3 regions of the Bacillus sp. M5A3_1b genome follow, and region 1 is predicted to be linked to each of the others. Evidence: riboswitches for the same ligand, from Rfam matches in the RefSeq annotation. Region 1 holds a riboswitch; each other region holds the start of a gene.

Region 1 (7,880 bases):
TAAATATGATTCAAGGATCAATACAGCACCTAGTAACAAGTGCACCATGGCTATTTGCCATCGCATTATTCATTCTATCTATTTTACTATATAGCCAAGCAGCAACAGTACGTGCTTTAATGCCTCTTGGATTATCACTCGGTATTCCACCAGCGCTACTAATCGCAATGTTCCCTGCAGTAAATGGATATTTCTTCATTCCAAACTATGGAACAATCGTTGCTGCCATTAACTTCGATCGTACTGGTACAACAGGTATTGGTAAATATGTTTTAAATCATAGCTTTATGATTCCAGGCCTAATCGCAACATTCACTTCTATCGGAATTGGAATGCTCTTAATTTCAATTATGTTTTAAAGAAAAAGCACAAACCCAAAGTTTTAAAGGGTTTGTGCTTTTTTAATCAAACGTTTGTTTAAATATTTTTAACTGTCCATTATGTTTTTTACTATTTTTGTGAAGTTCCGTTTTCCTACAAACCCCTATTTACTTCCTCAACTAGCTTCTTCGTACTTTCATACGCAGATTCCGCTAAACTAATCGCAGAAATAACGGAAACACCGTCTGCACCCGCTTCTATAACTGATGCTGTATTTTCAATTGTAATGCCACCAATCCCGACAATCGGTATTGTAATTCCTTGCTCTCTAAAATGAGCTAAGCCTTTCGTTCCTTGCACAGCTTTCGTATCTTTTTTCGTACTCGTTGGGAAAATAGGGCCAACACCTAAATAATCAGCTCCGTTTTCAATTGCCCAGCGTGCTTCTTCAATTGTATGTGTAGATACACCAACAATTTTATCCCCCATTTTTTCACGAACAGAAGTAATCCCTTCATCATCTTGTCCAACATGCACGCCATCAGCATCTAACTCGAGAGCTAGTTCCACATCATCATTTACGATGAACGGTACACCGTACTCCTTACAAGTTGCTTGTAGTTCTTTTGCGAAACAAATGCGTTCCTCTCCTGTTAAAGCGCCTTCTCCCTTTTCACGAAATTGAAAAATTGTTATACCGCCTTCGAGTGCATCTCTCAATACTTGTAGCGGCTCTTTCGCACAATTGTTACTTCCCATTATAAAATATACTGATAACAACCTGGACATGTCAGCCTTTGTAATACAGGGCATCTAGTTCCCCTCCTTACTATATAATCTCAATCTTCCCGTACTTCTCAATATCACCTGAAGTAGTATTCGCTAACTGATTTAAAAATTCAATTTGGAAACTACCAGGTCCCTTTTCCACTGTCTTAGCAGCTGCCAGTTCCGCAGCTACACCATAAAACGTTAATGCCGCTACTGCTGCCTTTACATAATCCTTTTCTACTGCTACAAATGCTCCTATTACAGAAGTTAGTAAACAACCAGTTCCCGTAACCTTCGTTAAAATAGAGTGACCATTTCGAATAAGAATCGTTCGCTCTCCATCTGTAACAACATCTTCTTTTCCAGTAATCACCGCTACTGTATTTAATTCATCCGCTGCCTGCCTTGCAATACTTACAACATTGCCATTTCCAACACCGGCGTCTACCCCTTTAATTTCCCAGCTCTCATTAATAACGTTCGCTATTTCAGCTGCGTTCCCGCGAATAATCGCTAACTCGATTTCAGTCGGAATATACCTCGCAACTTCTGTTCGATACGATGTTGCTCCTGCACCAACTGGATCAAACAGTACTGGTACATTGTTCACATTTGCTGATTTACCCGCAAGTAACATCGCTTCTACTTCTTCAGGACGGAGTGTCCCCATATTTAATACTAATGCTCCAGCAATGCTAGCCATTTCTGCTACTTCTTCTTTTGCATACGCCATTACAGGCGATGCCCCTAACGCTAACAAACCGTTAGCTGTAAAGTTTGTTACAACAACATTTGTAATATTATGAACGAGCGGATTAGATTCTCTCACCAAATCCACTACTTTACTAATTTCTTTCATATTCATCCTTCTCATCCCCTAACTATAGTGATGGGAGATACACAAAAAGGCACTTTGCGCGTACGCAAAGTGCCTGAACATGTGCTTTTACACTCTCCCTACGCTGGCATTATCCAACAGGTTCAAATGGTCAATGACGGATTAGTCATACTCTCAGTTTGCATCCACAAACTCCCATGTGCTTATTATTCATCTACTTCAAAGTCTACTCTTATTCTAGTAAAATAACAAGTTCTTTACTTTTCTATTTCATATAGAAGCAACTGATAAAACAATACGCATAATAAAGTGAAACTTTAATCAGTGGGGGTTTTGTTCATCCCCCACTGATTATTAGTTGAACCAATCGGGCTTTTATGGGCAGTTGATCCCCTACCTAACTTCTTTGCTTCTGCTGAATTTTGAGGCAGGGGTCTTACTGCCTGTTAATGCGGGATAAATAAGTATCTATTTTTCATAGTCTCATCCTCGTGTAGATTATGTTCTATCACCATCATTTGATTTCAAACAATTTTTGTTCATACCACTAAAAAACGTTCAAATCTGGAGCGAAACTGAATCTCAAGAAGATGTATGCTATAGTTAACGTATGGAAATTTGAAAGGATGTTTTTAATATGTCAAAAAGCGTTGTAATCGCTGAAAAACCTTCCGTTGCACGAGATATTGCGCGTGTACTTAAGTGCGATAAAAAAGGAAATGGCTACCTTGAAGGTAGTAAATATATTGTAACTTGGGCTTTAGGTCATCTCGTTACATTAGCAGATCCAGAAAGCTATGATGTGAAATATAAAAAGTGGAATTTAGAAGATTTACCGATGCTACCCGAGCGTTTAAAACTAACCGTTATTAAACAAACAGGGAAACAGTTTAACGCTGTAAAAAGCCAACTTCTTAGAAAAGATGTAAATGAAATTATTGTAGCGACAGATGCTGGACGTGAAGGCGAATTAGTCGCACGTTGGATTATCGATAAAGTTAAAATACAGAAGCCTATTAAGCGTTTATGGATTTCATCTGTTACTGACAAAGCAATTAAAGATGGCTTCGCAAATTTAAAACCAGGTAAAGCATATGACAATTTATACGCTTCGGCTGTCGCACGTTCAGAAGCTGACTGGTACATCGGTCTTAACGCGACTCGCGCTTTAACGACTCGCTTTAATGCCCAGCTGAATTGCGGCCGTGTACAAACACCTACTGTCGCTATGATCGCTAATCGTGAAGATGAAATAAAGAACTTCAAAGCTCAAACTTACTACGGTATCGAAGCACAAACAACGAATCAGTTAAAACTAACTTGGCAAGATGCAAATGGTAATAGCCGCAGTTTTAATAAAGAAAAAATTGATGGTATCGTAAAAGGTTTAGATAAGCATAATGCTACTGTTGTGGAAATTGATAAAAAACAGAAGAAGTCATTCTCTCCTGGTCTTTACGATTTAACTGAATTGCAACGTGATGCCAATAAAAAATTCGGTTACTCTGCGAAAGAAACATTAAACATTATGCAGAAATTGTATGAGCAACACAAAGTGCTAACATACCCTCGTACAGATTCACGCTATATTTCATCTGATATCGTTGGGACACTTCCAGAGCGTCTAAAAGCATGTGGCGTTGGAGAGTACCGTCCTTTAGCACATAAAGTATTACAAAAGCCTATCAAGTCTAATAAGTCATTTGTTGATGATAGTAAAGTAAGTGATCATCACGCAATTATTCCGACAGAAGGATACGTTAACTTCTCAGCCTTCACAGATAAAGAACGTAAAATTTATGATTTAGTTGTAAAACGTTTCTTAGCCGTTTTATTCCCAGCATTCGAATACGAGCAACTAACGTTACGCACAAAAGTTGGCAATGAAACGTTCATCGCACGTGGAAAAACTATTCTACATGCCGGTTGGAAAGAAGTATATGAAAATCGCTTTGAAGATGATGATGTAACTGATGACGTAAAAGAACAACTTCTACCTCACATTGAAAAAGGCGATACATTAACTGTAAAGTTAATTATGCAAACATCAGGGCAAACGAAAGCACCTGCACGTTTTAATGAGGCGACTTTACTTTCAGCAATGGAGAATCCTACGAAATATATGGATACGCAAAATAAACAACTTGCTGATACGTTAAAGTCAACTGGTGGATTAGGTACTGTAGCAACGCGTGCTGATATTATCGACAAGTTATTCAATTCGTTCTTACTTGAAAAACGTGGTAAAGATATTCATATTACTTCAAAAGGCCGTCAGTTACTTGATTTAGTGCCAGAAGAACTGAAATCTCCTACACTAACTGGCGAATGGGAGCAAAAGTTAGAAGCTATCGCTAAAGGAAAATTAAAGAAAGAAGTATTCATTTCAGAAATGAAGAACTATACGAAAGAAATTGTTGCTGAAATAAAATCGAGTGATAAAAAATATAAACATGACAACATTTCAACGAAGTCTTGTCCAGATTGCGGTAAACCAATGCTAGAGGTAAACGGCAAAAAAGGAAAAATGCTCGTTTGCCAAGACCGTGAATGTGGTCATCGTAAAAACGTATCTCGTACAACAAACGCTCGTTGTCCGCAATGTAAGAAGAAGTTAGAATTACGTGGTGAAGGTGCGGGACAAACCTTTGCATGTAAATGTGGCTATCGCGAGAAATTATCCACATTCCAAGAAAGACGTAAAAAGGAATCTGGAAGCAAGGCTGATAAGCGTGACGTTCAAAAATATATGAAACAACAGAAAAAAGAAGAAGAACCATTAAATAATCCGTTCGCAGAAGCTTTAAAGAAATTAAAATTTGATTAAACAAAAAGGTTCCTACCACTCTCGGTAGGAACCTTTTATTATTAATGAATAATTTTACTTCCTTTTGCGTTCTCAACAAACTTTTCACTCGATTTGTTAATTGGTGTTTTCAGTAATAACGCAGCTACAATCATAACTACTACGAAAGCACTTAACACAAGTAAATCTCTAGTTACTATATCCCAAAGCATTCCACCCACTGTTTCACGAATTGCACTAATTGCGTATGTGAATGGTAAGAACGGATAAAGTGCTTGGAAAAACGCTGGTGTCATTTGAATTGGGAATGTTCCGCCCGATCCTGCTACTTGCAGTACAAGTAAAATGATCGCCATCGATTTCCCAACGTTTCCGAAAATAGAAACGAGTGAGTATACGATACAAACGAAGACCCCGCCAATAAATAAACTAAATAATACAAACCAGAACTTATCGACTACGTACGTACCGAGTAAGAATATATCTCCCATCGATACGATAAACGCTTGTGAAAGACCTATCGTTAAGAATGTTAATAAACGTCCGAAGTAAATTTCATGACTCTTATAATTCGCGCCTTCTTCATGCACTTCTACCGTTAATAATGAAACCATTAATAATGCGCCTACCCATAATGCAAGCACTGTATAGAATGGTGACATCGCTGAACCATAGTTTGGCATCGCAAATAACTTATTCTCTTTTAAATTTACTGGATTCGCGAAGTAATCACTTTGCTTTTCAACATCATTTTTCAATAAGCGTATGATGTCTTTTATATCCTCTTCAGATTCAAAATCACGAATTTTATTTGCTAAGTCTTTAATCTTTTTCTCAGTCTCCGGCATGTCAGCCTTAATGTCTGTTAATTTCTTTTTACCGTCTACTAAGCCTTTTGATGAATCTTCTAGTAGCTTTTTAACATCTGGAAGCTTTTTGTCTGCTTCTTTTAAAATTTGAGATGTGTTTTTCGACATCTCTTTTGTACGAGCAATTGCTTCATTAAAGTTTGGAACGATTTCTGAATCGTACTTAGCTAAGATGTCACCTATTTGACCCGAAACATTTTTAGATACTTCATTAATACTCTCAATAACATCTGCCGCTGGTTTTTGACCTTTATTAATAGCGTCAATTCCTTTATCAGTTAAATCGATTCCTTTTTGAAGACCATCTTTTACTTTATTCAATTTAGAAATCATGTTATTCGTGTTCTTATCACTATTTACATCTGCTAAAACTTTATTCGTATTTTCCATAACAGGAATCATATCGTTAACTAAATTTAGCCCGGCTTTGAACTGGCCATTTAAATCATTTAAAGCTACTTTTGTAGAATCTAGTCCGTTAACACCTTTATTACTTAAGTCTTCTCTAGCTTTTTCAAGCTCTGTTTTTAATCTGCTGTAATTATTTACAGCCTGATCATAGCCTTCTCTACCATTGTCTAATATCTCGTTAACTTTTTTTATTTCTTGATTTAAATTCTGTTGTGCATTTCCAGCTTTATCTTTTAATTGTTCAGCCGTACTTACCGCTTTTTCAAAATCCGCTACAAACGTCGCATTATAATCTGCCTCCGCTTGGTTTACTAAATTATTTATTGCATTTAACTTTTGATTAGTAGCATCTCTTACATCTTGTTTCACTTCTTGCCCTGTACCTATAATATTAGCGATATCTTTAACGCCGCCATTTGCATTTTCGATAGCTGATTTAAGATTCGTTAATTTATCTATTCGTTTTTGGAAGAAGTCTTTTCCAGAATCAGTTGGTGCGGATTCTTTAAATTTAGTAAAGATATCAATTACATATGAAACACTATCCACACGACCTTGAAGATTCTCAGAAACCTTATTAAGATCTTGTTTCGCTTTTTCTGGATCAAAATTACCATTTTGTAACCCGTTTATAACTCCCTGTGCATAAGTTGTTCCAACACGTATTGAGCCGAATACATTATTTACAGTTTGATCAATATTTTTAGCTATATCTTTATATAATTGACCATTCACCTGCGGTAATTCTGGTATCTGTGGAATAGTTATATTAGGTAACACTGGGAATTTAGATGGATCTGGAAGTGCCATATTGAAATCAAAAGATGGATTTTTTAAGAAATCCGTAATCGCCGCCGCACTATTCAAACCTGTTTGCATTGCAATTAAATTATTCTTAATAGTTCCTGGAGCACGATTCAATGTTTCATCGTTTCTCGCAAAGAATGCATCTAAGCTCTTAAGTGTATCCTGACCATCATTAATAACACTCTCTACAACCGGCAATTCTTTCTGCGCTACTTTTACTACATCCTCTGCTCGAGTCGCATCATCTAACGCCTTATCCATCAGTGTATTCATTTCTGGGAACTGCGCTTCTAACTTAAAGACAAGGTCTTTTACTTTCTCGATACTTGGTAAGTTTGTTTCTAAATCGATTCCAAGGTCATTGAAGATTTTAAAAATCTCACCGTTCGCTGTTTTAACGAAGTTTTTACTAATTTCTTCTGTAATACCTGATGCACCTTTTGCTGTAATTTTCGGTGCAATCGCATTTACTTTTTCATTTACATAGTAATCAAGTTCTGGCTTTTGTGGATTTTCATCCAGAACAGTTGCAATTTTTTCAGAGAAGTCTTTTGGGATTGTAATACTTGCATAATAATCCCCACGCTCAACTCCGTAAATCGCCTGCTTTTGGTCTACAAATTTCCAACCAAGATTCTTGTTTTTCTTTAGAGAATCTACAATCTCGTCCCCGATATTGATATCTTTCCCTCTTAAATTAGAGCCTGCATCTTGGTTAGAAACGGCAATGGGAACCTCTTTTGTATTTCCATAAGGATCCCAAGAAGCTTTAATGTTAAACCATGCATATAACGATGGTAAAATCATTAATCCTAAAACAATAACAATTGCAGCCCAATGTTTAGCTACATTCCGTAAATCTGTCTTATAAATACGCCAAATTTGTTTCATAGAATTTATCACCTAATTATATATTTTTCCTTCTTTAGAAAATGATACATACATTTTGCAATTATATCACTTTCTACATCGTGGATTAAACGAAAATACACTATTTTTCCCATTAAATATTTCACTTACTTCATTATATAACGAAGTAAAAAAAGTATGCATACAA
Region 2 (7,880 bases), on a different contig from region 1:
GGCACTTCCATTTGATTACCATTAATTTTTAAATTCAAACTTCCATCCCCTTTCTAAACCGGTTTAGAAAGCAATGAATCTAGCAAGTGATTCTCCTGCTTTCCTTCTATTAAATCAGCTATATACTGACCAGAAACCGGGCTTAATAAAATGCCATTTCGATAATGTCCAGTACAAGCATATAAACCTTTTATTTCTTCATGCTCTCCCATATAAGGAGCTTCGTGATTTGATTGTGGCCTTAATCCTGCCCATGTGCTTTCCCACTCTGCTTCTTTTAAAGCTGGCAATATTGTATAAGCACGCTCTAATATAGAAGTAATACTTTCTGGTTGCACTGTTTTATTAAACGTATGAGGCTTCATCGTTGCTCCAATTACGTAACGTCCACCACGCTTTGGGGCAATGTAAAATCTTTCTTGGAAAATAGGCGCCTTTAAAAGTGGTTTTCTACTTCTTACCGCTACTACTTCTCCTTTAACTGGATATGTACCCCATTCGCGGTGAAAATAACCTAGTAACTTCGTGCTCCATGAACCACCCGCAATCACAACTTTCTCGCATGCTATAATACCTTCGCTCGTCACAATCCCTGTCACTTTATTATTTTCAATACGAATATCGAACACTTCTGTCTGTTCATATATATCAGCACCCGAAATTGATGCGGAATGTGCGAATGCTTTCGTAAGCTCTGGTGCAATAACATGACCATCTTTTGGATAATATACAGCACCTATAATTGACTCAGATAGACACGGCTCTTTCTCTCGTAAAAGGTCTCCCGTTAGAAAGTAAGAATCTTCACCTGTTTTCTGCTGCCAATCCATAATGTGAAGAATTCTTTCCTTCTCATCTTCATTTTGGGCAATGCGATAAATGCCCTTCTCTTCATACCCAATATCGATGCCTGTTTTTTCACGTAAAACTGCTGCAAGTTGTGGAAATATAACACGGCTTTCTCTCGCAAGTTCAAATAGTGGGTCATATGCATCCCATTCCGCCTGAACCCCAAGTAAACCAGCGGCTGCTTTCGAGGCTTCAGATGCAATTCTTTGCTTCTCTATAATCGCTACTTTATGTCCTCTTTCTGCTAGAAAATGTGCAACTGAACTACCGATTACACCACCGCCAATTATCGCTACATCATACTTCTTACACATGTTTTTCCGCCCACTTTCTTATTGATTCCTTATAAGATTTCGCTTTGCTATACGGGTTACTACTACTTATAATCCCAGACATAACAGCAATACCACTGACACCGTTAGTAAGAACATCCCCTGTGTTTTCCGTGGTGATTCCTCCAATTGCTGTAATCGGTATGGATAAACACTTTGCAATGTCTGAAACTTCTTCAAGCCCTCTCGCTGGCACACCTTTTTTACAATCTGTCGGAAATACATGACCATAGACGAGTGAATCCGCTCCATTCTTAAATGCATCGATTGCCTCTTCTAAAGAATGTACAGAATAGCCGACATGCAAATAAGAAAACTTTTCTTTCACTGACCTTACATTTGCGCTTCGATATCCTAGCTGCACGCGCGGAATGTTTAATAAAATAGCGATATCAATTCGATCATTTATCACTATTTTTGATGCCGGAAAGCCTTTCTTCAAAAGACTTTCCACACCTTCATACAAATCCTTCGTACTTTTCTCACGCTCACGAATATGCAAATAGTCAATCTCACTTTCAATTTGCATCGCTACATTCACTAACTCTTCGAATGACATGTGACCATTTGAGATTACATGAAGCTCATTTTTCATATTCATTCGCCTACTTTAAAATATTTTCGAATAACTCATCGGCCGGAACGATTTCTTTCGTCATTCCTTTATCTTTCAGCCATTTATTTTGTTTCTCCCATGACTCTTTTGAATCCGATAAGAATGGTTCATCTTTCGTTTCCATCTTCTCTAATAAAATTTTCATACTTTCTTTTTCAACTTCTGGTACAAGCGGGAAGTTTTCTTTTTCTTGATGATTTAATAAAATATTTAATGCTTCATCCGGATTTTTCTTCATGAAATCATAGCCTTTTTTCGTACCACGTAAGAAGGCTTGCAACGCTTCTTTATCTTTTTTCAACGTTTTATCACCTGTTACAAATACAAGCTCATGATAGTTTGGTACACCGTAATCAGCTGGATTAAAGTATGCTGGTTCATGACCTTCATGACGCATAACAGGTACTTCATGGTTAATATATGCCCCTGTTACCGCATCCACTTTTTTCGTAATTAGTGCCGGTACTAAATCAAAGCCAACATCGACTATTTTCACTGTCTCTGGATTACCACCAGCTTCTTTTACCATCGTTTTTAAATACATCTCACTTAAAGGTGTTCCAGAATAGCCAACTGTTTTCCCCTCTAAATCTTTTGGCGATTGAATGCCTGCTGATTTCAGCGATACAACATGATTTAATGGTGAACGTACGACAGCTCCAATTGATTTCACTGGAATTTGTTCATTTGCTTTTGCCATGACAACGTCTGGCTGATAATATAAGCCAACCGTTACTTTCCCTGCAGCTGCTAAAGTTAATGGATCAGTCGGATTGGAAGGGAATTTAATATTCACCTTTACTCCTTCTTCTTTAAAGTAGCCTTTTTCAATCGCCGCATAAATAAAGCTATGTACCGCATTTGGGTACCAATCAAGCATGACCGTTATTTCTTTTTCTTTTTTATTCTTATCTGATACAGAATTACTAGAACATCCAGTAATCATTGCAACGAATAATGTCAACACAAAGATGCGTTTTAAAAATTTCATGAATACTTCCTCCAACTAATAAATTTCTTTTCTAATACTGAGATAAGTATGACGAAGAAAATAGCTAATAATGATAACAATACAATGGGTGCAAATACACCTGCTCCGTCTAACTGCGTCATCATTCTTTTACTGAAATAACCAAGCCCAGCTTGTGCACCGAGCCATTCACCGATTGCTGCCCCAATTACACTAAGCGGAACTGCAATTTTTAAAGCTGAGAAAAAATAAGGAAGAGCAGACGGCAATTTTAATTTAAGAAAAACATCTTTTTTCGTTGCCCCATACGTAACTAATAGCTCCTCCCATTCTTTTTTCGTACTGCGTAGTCCATCATACGTATTGATCGCAATTGGGAAAAACGTAATTAAAACAGTAACAACAACCTTACTCCAGATCGTATATCCAAACCATAAAACGAAGAGCGGAGCAAGCGCTGTAATCGGAATCGTTTGTGAGGCAACTAATAGTGGATAAAATGCTCTCTCCATCCAATTACTCGCATTCATTAACATCGCTAGCCCTACCCCAAGTACGATAGAAATAGCCACCCCTATTAAAACGACCGATAAGGTTGCCGGCAAATGAACTGTAAATAATATATCTTTTAGTTTCCAGATCTTCATCACAATTGCAGACGGTGACGGTAAAATGTACATTTCGTCTACAATTCTTGCGCCAATTTCCCACATGACAAGTAAAATACTAGAAAGTGTAAGGGCAGGTAATAGCTCCTTCAACCGGTTCATCATACGAGTACCTGCCTTTGTAACATACTAAGAAGCTCATCTTTAAGCGCTAACACTTCAGGCTTATATAAATCTTTTCTTATTCGATTACAATCAAGTGGTACAACCCTCTCGGTTAAAGTAGTTATCGGTTGCTGCTCTACTACTAAAATTCGATTAGAAAGAAACAACGCTTCTTCCACATCATGAGTGATAAATAAAATTGTTTTTTCCCACTCTTTCCATTGTTCAAACAGCCATTCTTGCAAAGATGCCTTCGTTAAAGCGTCCAACGCGCTAAACGGTTCATCTAACAACAATATCTCCCCGCCTGTTAATAAAGTTCGAATAAAAGATACGCGTTGTCTCATACCACCAGATAAATCTTTCGGATATTTTGTCTCATACCCTTGTAAGCCAAATTTATGTAACAGTTCCTTTGCCTTTATTTGTGCTTCTTTCTTCTGTACACCTTGGCACTCTAGCGGTAGGGCAGCATTCTCAATAATCGTTCTCCATGGCAGGAGCATATCTTTTTGGGGCATATACCCTACAGGATGGCTCTTTATTTCTGTCAGCTCTATCTGTCCCGTACTTGCTTCTTCTAAACCTGTAATAAGGCGAAATAGAGTACTTTTGCCGCATCCACTCGGTCCAATAATACTTACAAACTCTTTATCTTGTATAGAAGCATTTAATTCATTGATGATTGGTTTCTCATCATAATGAAAAGAAACATTATGAAACTGTAGTATGTTCTTGCTCCTCAAATCCCCACATCTCCTTACGATAGGACATATCCCAGAATAAATATTCAAATCGACTGGAATATAGGAATATCTCCTCTAATCGATCTAGCTCTTTGTCAGACTTTCCAACTGCCATTTCATTTAATAAATCTATTAACCAAATACAAAGGCTACCGTATTCTTCTGAACTATATCCTTGAATCCACTCACCAAAGAACTCATGATCTCTTGCTCCAGGAATATCGTTTAAACGCTTTCCAATTTCCCAGTAACTCCACATACATGGAAGAAGTGCTGCTATTAATTCCGCAAGTGTGCCATTTTGAGATACAGACATCATGTAATTTGTATAGGCTAAATTTTTAGCAGATGGTTTTGCAGATTCTATCTCCTCTATAGAAATACCAAGTCTTTTTGCATATTGTTTATGGATCGTCATTTCTCCATTTAATATGCCATCAATTTGTTCAGCAAATTTCCCCATTACTTGTGGATTCGTTGCTTTTACAACACCAATCGCATATAGCTTTGCATAATCTAACAAATATAAATAATCTTGAATAATATAATACTGAAACTTATCTTTTTCTAATGTGCCATCTCCCATACCTACTACAAACGGATGATTATGACTCATCTCCCAAACTGGTTGTACAGTTTCTAATAATCTATCGCAAAATTTCATTTCGCTATCCCCTTTCAATTTATATATCTAAATAAAAAACCACTTCTAAATAAGAAGTGGTTACAGCAAATAAAATTATAATTTATTCGTTGTTCCACTTCCCTTCGCTAGTATTACCTAGATCAGGTCTGTAAGGGTTAAGGATTATTCCTCTCTCAGCACAACAAGCACCCCTAGTGGTTTCAATATGAAATTTTCAAACAAAAAAGCCCCGTTTCTATACGCAAAGAAACGGGGACTCATTATTAGTGTCCGAATTGCTTCCCTACGCTAGCATAATCTAGATCAGGTAATGAAAAGGATCAAAGGCTTACGGCCTACTCTCAGCTGGCAACACCAGCTCTCCTAGCAAACTATGAAATTAACACTGTCAGTATAACATCGTAATAAGACATCATCAACTGTTTTAATTTTCCCAATTGTCAACGAAATAACAAAACTATATAATACTTATATTCTATGTTAGAAATTATTATCCTAATTAATTGGATAAAAAGGAATTATTATCCTCGAAAAATTTATTTTTATATTGATTTCATATTACATTTATGTGAATACACCCACTATATTATATCTTTATACTATAATAAAATTACAACTATACAACTAGAGGAGGTCTCTATTATATGAATATGAAAGCTACTGCTTTAACAGCAACTACTGTCGCAATTGCCTCTTTACTTCCTTCTATGGGAGAAACAAATGTACAAACAGCCAACGCTGAACAATTATCTAATGTGAAAACTGGATATGTCAAAGTCGATCAAGTAGCCTTACATACAAAAGATAACGCAAATAGCTCTTCAATTGATACAATTCGCTTTAATACGAAAGTGAACATACTTGAAACAACTAATGGCTGGTATAAAGTATCTGTTAATAATAAAGTAGGTTACGTACAAAAAGATGCTATTCTACTAAAAAACAAACTTCAATCTAATAATCAGTACATCGTTAATGCCAATGCATTAAACGTTCGTTCTGAACCTAATTTAGAATCTTCAATTTTAGATGTATTACCAAATGGGAAATTCGTTACCATTCAAGAAGAACAAGGCGAGTGGTATAAAATTTTACATAATGGCAAAACAGGTTACGTACAAAAAGCATTCGTATCTAATGGTTCACAGCCTTTAGTAAAAGGCATCACAGTTCAAAATAATACGAAATACACAGTTGCAACACCTAAACTTAATGTACGTGGCAACGCTAGTACAAGTAGTGCACTACTTGGTTCATTACAAAATGGTACACAAATACAAGTAGTGGAAACTGTAGGAACTTGGTATAAAATTCGTTTTGGCACAGGATACGGATACGTAGCAAAACATTATGTGATGCAAAATCAATCACAAGCTCAAACGGCTCAAACTACTTCCATTCCAGCAGTTTTCAAATTCCCTACTCAAGGAAGAATTAGCTCAACCTTTGATATACGCTGGGAACAAATGCATTATGGTATAGATATTGCAGCTCAAGGTAATGTCTCAATCCAGGCGGCAGCTGCAGGTAAAGTTGTGAAATCATATTATTCAGCTAGCTATGGCAATGTTGTGTTCATCGCCCATCAAATAAACGGGAAATTATATACGACAGTCTATGCACACATGAAAGATCGCACTGTACAAGCTGGTGATCAAGTACAAGCTGGACAATTAGTAGGTCATATGGGAAACACAGGTCATTCATACGGGCAACATCTTCATTTTGAATTACACAATGGAGAATGGAATTTTGAAAAAACAAATGCAGTAAACCCACTGCCATATTTAGTTAGGTAAATTGTATGCAACGCAATATCAATATACCTCTCTTAATTGAATACTTCGCCTTTTTAGGTTTAATCTGTTGTTTAATCATTTACAATACAAACACTGTATTTTTATCTATTATCATTACTTTTGTTGCTTTAGAAATTATGATGGAATCCTTTCAAGTACAACTAAAACAAAAAATTGCTCATATATATAACGCCATCTTTCTATTAAGTGCCCTAATAACAAATATTATTAGTAATGGTTTTTATTTATCTACCGTATTTCCTGTATTCTTTATGGCTGTTTTATTATTCATAGCTAGATACATTCATGTCCCTAATACAAAAAAACACGAACAAGAAGCTTAGAAAGAGGAGACACTGTGTACCGATCTTTCAAAGATAATCCGATAAAATATATATTGAATTTATACACAAAAATAAATACTTTTTTTGGTATACAAGGAAGTAAAACGGCACAATTTCTCCTTTATGGAATGTTATTTCTCGTCTTAATTGCATTTTCCTTGCTTTACTAATAAAAAAAGGATCTCATATAAACTTGAGATCCTTTTTAATTTATATAGAAAATGCTCTTTATCCGCAAGCATATTTTTCATAAATAAAGCTAAGATTATATTTTTTCTCTAAGCTTATTCTTTGTTCATCATCACACCAATAGAACAGAATATCATGAATTGTTGCATAACGTTTATTTTTAAGAAATAGTTTAAAGAATGATGGTAAACAATCATGTAATTGTATAAATATATAATTGCGTAATATTTCTTCTTTATATTCAATGCCCTTACAAATATACAGCAATTCTTCACAATAATATGCATGTTGTGGAACTTGAATCATTTCGAAAAATGGTACATATGATAATAACTTCCCGATAAAATGATCATATCGATCCATTATTCCTATCGTCATATGCTCCATCATTTCTTTCATTACATATAAATAATCATCTACATGAGTAGTTTTCAATGGGTCTAATCGATCTGAAATTTGAGAAAGTACAGCTCTTTGACAAGCTAACACCGCTTGACTAGGTCCATAATATGATAGGAAGTCTGTACACTTACGATATTTTCGTAATAGGTCATGTGTGTATAAGTCATACACAAACGTATTACAATACATCGCTAGACTCATCATATCACTATTT
Region 3 (7,880 bases), on a different contig from region 1:
TGGAGTGAAACAAATAAAGTTCATTTAGTTGGGCATAGTATGGGTGGACAAACGATTAGAACATTAGTACAGCTATTAAAAGAAGGTAGTTTTGAAGAAAAGAATTATGTGAAAAATCACCCAGACACCAAAATATCACCACTATTTGAAGGCGGAAAATCATATGTTCATAGTGTTACAACATTAGCAACCCCTCACAACGGTACAACACTTGCGGATGGTAGTCTTCTGCTGCCGTTCGTTAAAGATTTACTCATTACAGCTGCAAGCTTTGGAGGAAACAATAATTTATCGTTATATGATTTTAAATTGGATCAATGGGGTATAAAGAAGAATGCTGGAGAGTCCTTTTTCCAATATAGTAATCGTATTCTAAATAGTTCAATTTGGAAAAATACAAAAGACATTAGTCAATGGGATTTAAGTACTGATGGTGCAAAGGAGTTAAATAATTGGGTAAAGACGCAACCGGATGTGTATTACTTATCTTATAGTGGACATGCATCAGAAGCAGCACCTATAACAGGTTTGCATTTACCTCATATAACGATGAATAAAGTGTTGATGGGGAATGCATTTTTCTTAGGTTCTTATGCGAGATATGAAGAAAACCGTCCGTTAGTTGATACTTCTTGGTGGCAAAATGATGGTGTAGTAAATACAAATTCTATGATTGCACCATCTTCTAATGTTGCTGTAAATAATAATGAGCCATTACAGGTTGGAAAATGGAATCATATCGAAACGAAAGCGAATTGGGACCATCTCGACATGGTAGGATTAAGTGTTTCAGATACGTTAGGTTTTTCTAGCATTCAAGAATTTTATAGAACAATTGCTGAAAAGCTATCACGTTTACCGAAATAGGTAATAATAAAGCGCTCTCGATGGAATTCGAGAGCGCTTTATATTATATTGAAAGAGGGATTTGGTAGAAAAATATGGGGGGATATTATGAAAATTCAAGTTGTATTATCAGGATACGGAACAGTAGGCAGAGAGTTTATAAAATTATTAAATGAAAAGTATTCATATATATATGAAACATATGGGATTCAATTAGTTGTAAGTGGCGTATTAGGGAGAAATATTGCAATACATAATGAAGACGGCTTATCTCTTCATCATTTATTGATGTATGGTGGCGGTACCGCTGCAATTGAAAAATATTTAGAGTATCATCCGAAGGAACGTGCTACAACTAGCATAAGTGGTACTGTATTGGTAGAATCAACAGTTACAAATCTTAAAGATGGAAATCCAGGGAAACAATATATGAAACAAGCGATTGAGAAACAGATGGATATAGTAGCAATTTCTAAAGGTGCGCTCGTTACAAACTGGAGAGAAATAAATGAAGCAGCAAGAAGCGCAAATGTACGAATTCGATATAGCGGTGCAACAGCCGCTGCACTACCGACACTAGATATCGGACAATTTAGTTTAGCAGGTTGCAGTATTGAAAAAATAGAAGGAATATTAAATGGAACAACTAATTATATTCTTACGAAAATGTATGAGGAAGATATTATGTTTGAAGAAGCACTGAAAGAAGCGCAAAGTAAAGGGATTGCTGAAACGAACCCAATATTAGATGTAAGTGGTTCTGATAGTGCGTGTAAATTGTTACTTTTGACAAATAGTTTAATGGGAACAGAAAATACGCTTACTGATATACATATAAAAGGAATCGAACATGTTACAAAACAACAAATTCGAAATGCTAAAGAACAAAATAAATATATTAAATTAATAGCTTCAGCATATAAGGATAAGGACGGTAAAGTGGTTCTTCATGTGGAACCGTACGAAATAGATAAAGATCATCCGCTAGCAAAAGTAAATGGGACAGAAAAAGGAATTACGTTCTTTACAGATACGATGGGGCAAGTTACTACAATTGGTGGTGCTTCCAATCCACGCGGAGCCGCAGCAGCAGCTTTAAAAGATGTAATTAACTTATACCGCAAAGATTTATCCCTTAGTAATAGGCAGTAAAATGCCTGTTACTAAGGGATAATAATCAGTGGGTGATAATCAGCCCCATTGATTAAAGTTCCACTTTATAAGACCGTACCGCCCTTTATAAAAAATACATATGTAGTGGACCTTTTGAGAATGAAATAAATATGCAAAAATGATTGCAGGGGGTAAGGAATTGTTTAAAGATTTTAAAGTTGTGAAAGATCGTCCCGTTTATATTCAATTGAAAGATTATTTGAAAAAGATGATTATGAAAGGTCATTTGCTCGGGGATCAAAAAATCCCTTCAACTAGGGAACTAAGTGAATTACTAAGTGTGAGCAGAAATACTGTACTCGCTGCTTATGCGGATTTAGAGCAAGAAGGACTCATTTATGCAGTTAAAGGGAAAGGGAATTTTGTAGCGAAGGTTGATATATCGAACACTTCGTCTGTTGAAATAGATTGGAAAAATAAACTTAATACCGTTACCTTATTAGCGGATGAATTAGATTTAATGAAACATGGTGTTCGCTGGGAAAAAGGAATGATTGTTTTTAATAGCATTGCTCCGGACGAAAAGCTATTTGATGTGGAAAATTTCAAAAGAGCTTTTCTTACTCGTATGTCCATTGAAGGGGATGTCGTATTAAACTACGGATACGCAAAAGGTTATAGACCGTTAATGAATTATCTACTTCATTATATGGAAATGAAAGGTGTAGATATTTCGAACAAAGATATTTTAATTACAAATGGATTTACAGAAGGATTAGACATCGTGCTATCCTCGTTATCAAAGAAATCAGGGCGGGTTATTTGTGAGAATCCAACTCACCATGCTGCATTGAAGCTTTTCCGTTTACATGGACTTGAAGTTCACGGAATTAATATGAATGAAGATGGCATCGATACGAACGAAGTAGAAAAAAGTTTGCGTGAAAAAGAGTTTGATTTCGCATATTTAATTCCTTCCTATCATAATCCAACCGGTATTGTTACGAGTTCGGAGAAAAGAACGGAACTGATGAGATTATTCTCAAAATATAAGGTTCCTATTATAGAAGATGGATTTAATGAAGAGCTACGTTATTCAGGTTCACATTTAGCACCATTATTAACTTTTGCTGGCGCTGGTAATAATGTAATTTATATTAGTAGCTTTTCAAAGGTACTTTTCCCTGGTTTACGTGTAGGCTGGATCATCGCAGATAAAGAGCTGATTCATCATTTAGAAAGTGTAAAAAGAGCAAGAACGATTCACACATCTACGTTAGATCAAGCTGTTCTATTTCAATATTTACATGAAGGATATTTTGAAAGATATTTAAAAAAGGCAAGATCAGTTTATAAGAAGAAATATGAGTTAGCTGTTGGGGCGTGTAACGAGTACATTCCGTTTCAAAGAATGACCGGTGATGGTGGACTTCATTTATTTATAGAGTTAGAAGAAAAAATTCATGCCCGTAGGCTTTTGCAAAAGTGTTATGAGCAAGGGGTTACATTTTCTCCTGGAGATGTATTTTATTCTGATGGAAGAGGAGCGAACACTTTTCGATTAGGATTTTCACGTCTGAAAGAAGAAGACATAGTTCGGGGAATCAAAATAATTGGTGATACAATAAAAAATGAAATTTGGAGTTGAGGAAATGAGAATTGGCGTTATTATGGGTGGAGTATCTTCTGAAAAACAAGTATCAATTATGACTGGAAATGAAATGATCACACATTTAGATAAAAGTAAGTATGAAATAGTTCCAATTACGTTAGATGAAAAAATGGATTTAATCGAAAAAGCGAAGGACATTGATTTTGCGCTGCTCGCATTACACGGAAAATACGGAGAAGATGGGACAGTTCAAGGCACGCTTGAAAGTTTAGGTATTCCTTATAGCGGGAGCAATATGTTATCTAGCGGTATATGTATGGACAAAAATATTTCGAAAAAGATTTTACGCTATGAAGGTATAGAAACACCCGATTGGATTGAACTTACAAAAATGGCGGATCTAAATCTTGATGAATTAGATAAGTTAGGATTTCCGTTAGTGGTAAAACCAAACTCTGGTGGATCAAGTGTTGGGGTAAAGATTGTATATGATAAAGATGAATTAATTTCAATGCTGGAAACTGTGTTTGAATGGGATTCTGAAGTAGTAATAGAGAAGTATATAAAAGGTGATGAGATTACATGTTCAATTTTTGATGGAAAACAGTTACCTATTATTTCAATCCGACATGCAGCTGAGTTCTTTGATTACAATGCAAAATATGATGATGTTAGTACAATTGAAGAAGTTATCGAACTTCCAGCTGAATTGAAGAAACGTGTAAACAAAGCGTCACTGGCTTGTTATAAAGCATTGAAATGCAGCGTTTATGCAAGGGTGGATATGATGGTAAAGGACGGAATTCCATATGTAATGGAGGTTAATACATTACCAGGGATGACACAAGCAAGCTTACTACCGAAAAGTGCAGATGCAGCTGGTATTCATTATAGTAAACTATTAGATATGATTATTGAAACTTCATTAAAAGTAAGAAAAGAAGAAGGGTTTTAAGAAGCGCTATCATGAATACTTTTGACAGTAACATGAAGTATGTTATGATGAATGCAATACGAAAATTAAATATTTATCCACTAGGGGGGCCTATTATAGGCTGAGATCAAATGAGAATTTGAGACTCTTAGTACCTGATCTGGTTAATACTAGCGTAGGGAAGTGGGAAGACATTACTATTTTATGAATAAATACTGTCAATTTCACTTTCTTTACGTTTGTAAAGAAAGTTTTTTTATTTTACAGATTTAATAACTGTGGGTAAATACTTAAATTTTATACTTTATTGGAGGGATTTAAATGACATTTTCACAATCATTACGTCAAGAAGTAGATTCAATTTGGGAAGCTAGTTTTCATCATCCTTTTGTAAAACAACTTGGTGAAGGAACGTTAGATTTAGCTAGTTTTCGCTATTACGTACTTCAGGATTCATATTATTTGAGTCACTTCGCTAGAGTACAAACTTTAGGAGCTGCAAAGGCTCTAGAATTAGAAACGACAGCTCGTATGGCACATCATGCTCAAAATACATACGAGGCGGAATTATCTTTACATGAGAACTTTGCGAAGAAACTAGGGATAACACAAGAAGAGAAAAATAATTTTATCCCTGCTCCAACTGCATACGCTTATACTTCACATATGTATCGTGCTGCGTATGAAGGACATTTAGGCGATATCATTGCAGCAATTTTACCTTGCTATTGGTTGTATTATGAAATTGGTGAACGTTTAAAAGAGTGTCAGCCAGAAGAGCCAATTTATAACGAATGGATTTCTGCTTATGGATCTGATTGGTTCAGAACATTAGTTGAAGAACAAATTACACGGTTAGATACAATAGCTGAAAAAGTGACAGAGGCAGATCGAAATCGAATGAAACAGCACTTTATTATTAGCAGTCAATATGAATATTCATTTTGGGAAATGGCCTATACTTTAGAAAAGTGGCCAGTCAATACAGAAATAAAAGATGTAATTGGATAATGAGTAGAGGTATTGTTATTCACAGGTATGAATAATACTTATGTATATGATTTCACAAAAGAAGTATCGCAAAAAGACGCATCGATCTAAGTGCGTCTTTTTTCAATTTATAAAAATGAGCCTATGGGAAAAATAACCTAAAAATAGGTATATGAACAAGGTACATTATCTAGTGATAGGTCATACTTTGTAGGTGTACGTATTGAACTTAGTTGATAGCGCTATTTCTACTTAGATTTAACGAACAGAAATATAGGAAAGTATTGAAAAGGTTGAAGTTTATAAACGGAGGTCATGAAAATGAATCAGTTTCAACAAGAACTACAAGCGTTAAGCCTTAATGATTACCAGCCTGGAAATATCGTGTATTGGGACCAACAAAACCAATATCCATATTACTATATTGAAGATGCTGTTCGTCGCTGTGGAGGTTGTGGTGGTCGTTGTGGAGGTTGTGCAGGTCGCTGTGGTGGATTTCGTTGTGGTGGATTCCGTTGTATTGGTTGCTTTGGTTGTTTTGGTTGTGGGGGCTGCGGAGGTTGTGGTGGCTGTGGTAGTTGTTCAAATTGTTTTAGTGGTTTTAATGGTACTACTGATACAACTGGTACTATTGTAACATATGAATATTGATAAGAGAAAAAAGGAATCCATTAGTGAAGCATTATATAATTTTTATTAAAGAATTTAATAAAAACATATGTAGCATTCAAGTGAAAGAATGATATTTAGATTTTTAGTTGTAAATCAAGATAAGATATATAAAGCAATGACTAGACTTAAAACCTAATCATTGCTTTTTTATATTTTTACCATCAAATAAGGAATCTGTTGCTTCTAGTTAGTGGGTAGCAAAAGAAATTATTACAGCTATGTAAGGTTAATGTAATGTTAATCGATAGTAAATGAAGATACTTGAGTGTATTTTAAATAAGATTTAAAAGAACTGTTTATTTTTAAAATATTGGGGTAAGTAAAATTATATTAGGAAGTGTATTAAAATGATTGAACTTAAATCTATTATCCATTCGTACAAACTAAAGAGAAAAATAGCAAGGGATTTATACGGAAACAGAGATGAATTGACACTGTTATTAAATGAATTTAATAAAATGAAACACACAGTAACATGTGAAAAAAAGAAAAATAATATATTATCTCGTTTACAATTAAGTTATCAACATATGAAATTAGATAAACGGTATCCTCTTCCAATTACTTTTAATAGTAAATTATTGGATCAATTAGAAAAAGAATCTCTTTATTCTATTGAGGAAGGTATAGCATGTCTACAATTAATGTTAGATATGAATTATGAGAAAATAAAACAATATGGATCGAGTACAAGTAGGTCATTTGTTCCATTATCGCAGTCTTCCATTTGTCTTGCTGATTGTATTTGCATAACTGGATTTGTATTAGGATTACTAGGTGCAATTACATTTGGGGGATTAGTTTTATCTGTATGTTCAATTACATAAAGGTTGATATTTGCAAGAAGGGCACCGACTTAAGGTATTCTTTTTTAGTTTTAATGTAAAGTTATTGTATTAAAATAAAGATTTTAGGGGTGCTGTATAAGCGATTAAATGTCATTCATGATGAAAAAGATGCTCTTCGAAAAGAGTTAAGTGAAGTATCAAAAAAATGAACAAAATAGTTATTTTAATAAAATAAGGGGAGATCAGGGGAGTGAAAAGAAAAGAACCCTCTATTTAAAGAGTTCTTCTGGTGATTTAATCTATTACTTGCACTCATGGTAATATTCATCGTACGAATCATTCTTATCATTGCAACAGATGCAAAAAGTTTTTTTGACCAAAATATCAATAAAATCAAGGATTTCAGTATTATTAGTGAGGGTAAGACTTTGGAAATCTTCTACTTGAAATACTCTTGTTTCATCTGGGACAAGGGTGGCGATAATTGGTGTGGGGGACCTTCTTGTTCGAATAGTTACTTCAATCGAGCTAACATCACTGGCAACAGATATTTGAATTAATGTTTTATTGTGGTTATTGGTGAAATCTTCAAAAGCAGTTCTTGTAGTGTTAGCTGGTACGTTGAAATTTAAAGCTGTATTCGAACCAGTTATTGTATAGGTTTTGATAAAACAGTTATCTTTTTGATGGTGAGAATACGATTGTTTTTTATAATACTTTTTACCACCTTTATAAAAATAATCAGCCATATGAATTTATAGCTCCCTTCTTTTTGATGTTTATATAGTCTATTTAATAAAGCGAAGTAGTGCTTGTACAAAATTATAAAATTCGCTCTCGTAATTACTTGAAAATGTTATTTGAAAATTAAAGAGCGCCATCCAAGGCGCACTCGGATAAAACCTAATATTGAAAAAGAATACCA

What was found. Region 1 has a riboswitch for thiamine pyrophosphate ahead of thiM (hydroxyethylthiazole kinase). Riboswitches for the same ligand answer to the same signal wherever they lie in the genome.
Region 2: it holds a riboswitch for thiamine pyrophosphate, as region 1 does, so the genes downstream of both, tenA (thiaminase II) here and thiM (hydroxyethylthiazole kinase) in region 1, are expected to answer to the same signal.
Region 3: it holds a riboswitch for thiamine pyrophosphate, as region 1 does, so the genes downstream of both, tenA (thiaminase II) here and thiM (hydroxyethylthiazole kinase) in region 1, are expected to answer to the same signal.

The regions. Positions count from the first base shown of each region.
Region 1 is NZ_JBKEZY010000012.1:94,373-102,252, reverse strand. Features, by position in the region: gene ACLBWW_RS25145 (anaerobic C4-dicarboxylate transporter family protein) at 1-359, shown strand, start outside; gene thiE (thiamine phosphate synthase) at 475-1,134, opposite strand; gene thiM (hydroxyethylthiazole kinase) at 1,151-1,966, opposite strand; TPP riboswitch at 2,030-2,139, opposite strand; gene topB (DNA topoisomerase III) at 2,568-4,757, shown strand; gene ACLBWW_RS25125 (YhgE/Pip domain-containing protein) at 4,799-7,714, opposite strand.
Region 2 is NZ_JBKEZY010000007.1:285,995-293,874, forward strand. Features, by position in the region: gene thiS (sulfur carrier protein ThiS) at 1-38, opposite strand, end outside; gene thiO (glycine oxidase ThiO) at 54-1,163, opposite strand; gene tenI (thiazole tautomerase TenI) at 1,156-1,776, opposite strand; gene ACLBWW_RS21200 (ABC transporter substrate-binding protein) at 1,787-2,788, opposite strand; gene ACLBWW_RS21205 (ABC transporter permease) at 2,785-3,537, opposite strand; gene ACLBWW_RS21210 (ABC transporter ATP-binding protein) at 3,537-4,286, opposite strand; gene tenA (thiaminase II) at 4,255-4,950, opposite strand; TPP riboswitch at 5,033-5,135, opposite strand; TPP riboswitch at 5,196-5,307, opposite strand; gene ACLBWW_RS21220 (SH3 domain-containing protein) at 5,577-6,731, shown strand; gene ACLBWW_RS21225 (hypothetical protein) at 6,737-7,075, shown strand; gene ACLBWW_RS21230 (DUF3965 domain-containing protein) at 7,304-7,880, opposite strand, start outside.
Region 3 is NZ_JBKEZY010000006.1:292,675-300,554, reverse strand. Features, by position in the region: gene ACLBWW_RS18925 (esterase/lipase family protein) at 1-867, shown strand, start outside; gene ACLBWW_RS18920 (homoserine dehydrogenase) at 955-1,998, shown strand; gene pdxR (MocR-like pyridoxine biosynthesis transcription factor PdxR) at 2,159-3,607, shown strand; gene ddlB (D-alanine--D-alanine ligase) at 3,612-4,526, shown strand; TPP riboswitch at 4,599-4,704, shown strand; gene tenA (thiaminase II) at 4,827-5,516, shown strand; gene ACLBWW_RS18900 (heterocycloanthracin/sonorensin family bacteriocin) at 5,817-6,146, shown strand; gene ACLBWW_RS18895 (homoserine dehydrogenase) at 6,515-6,994, shown strand; gene ACLBWW_RS18890 (exosporium protein D) at 7,258-7,704, opposite strand.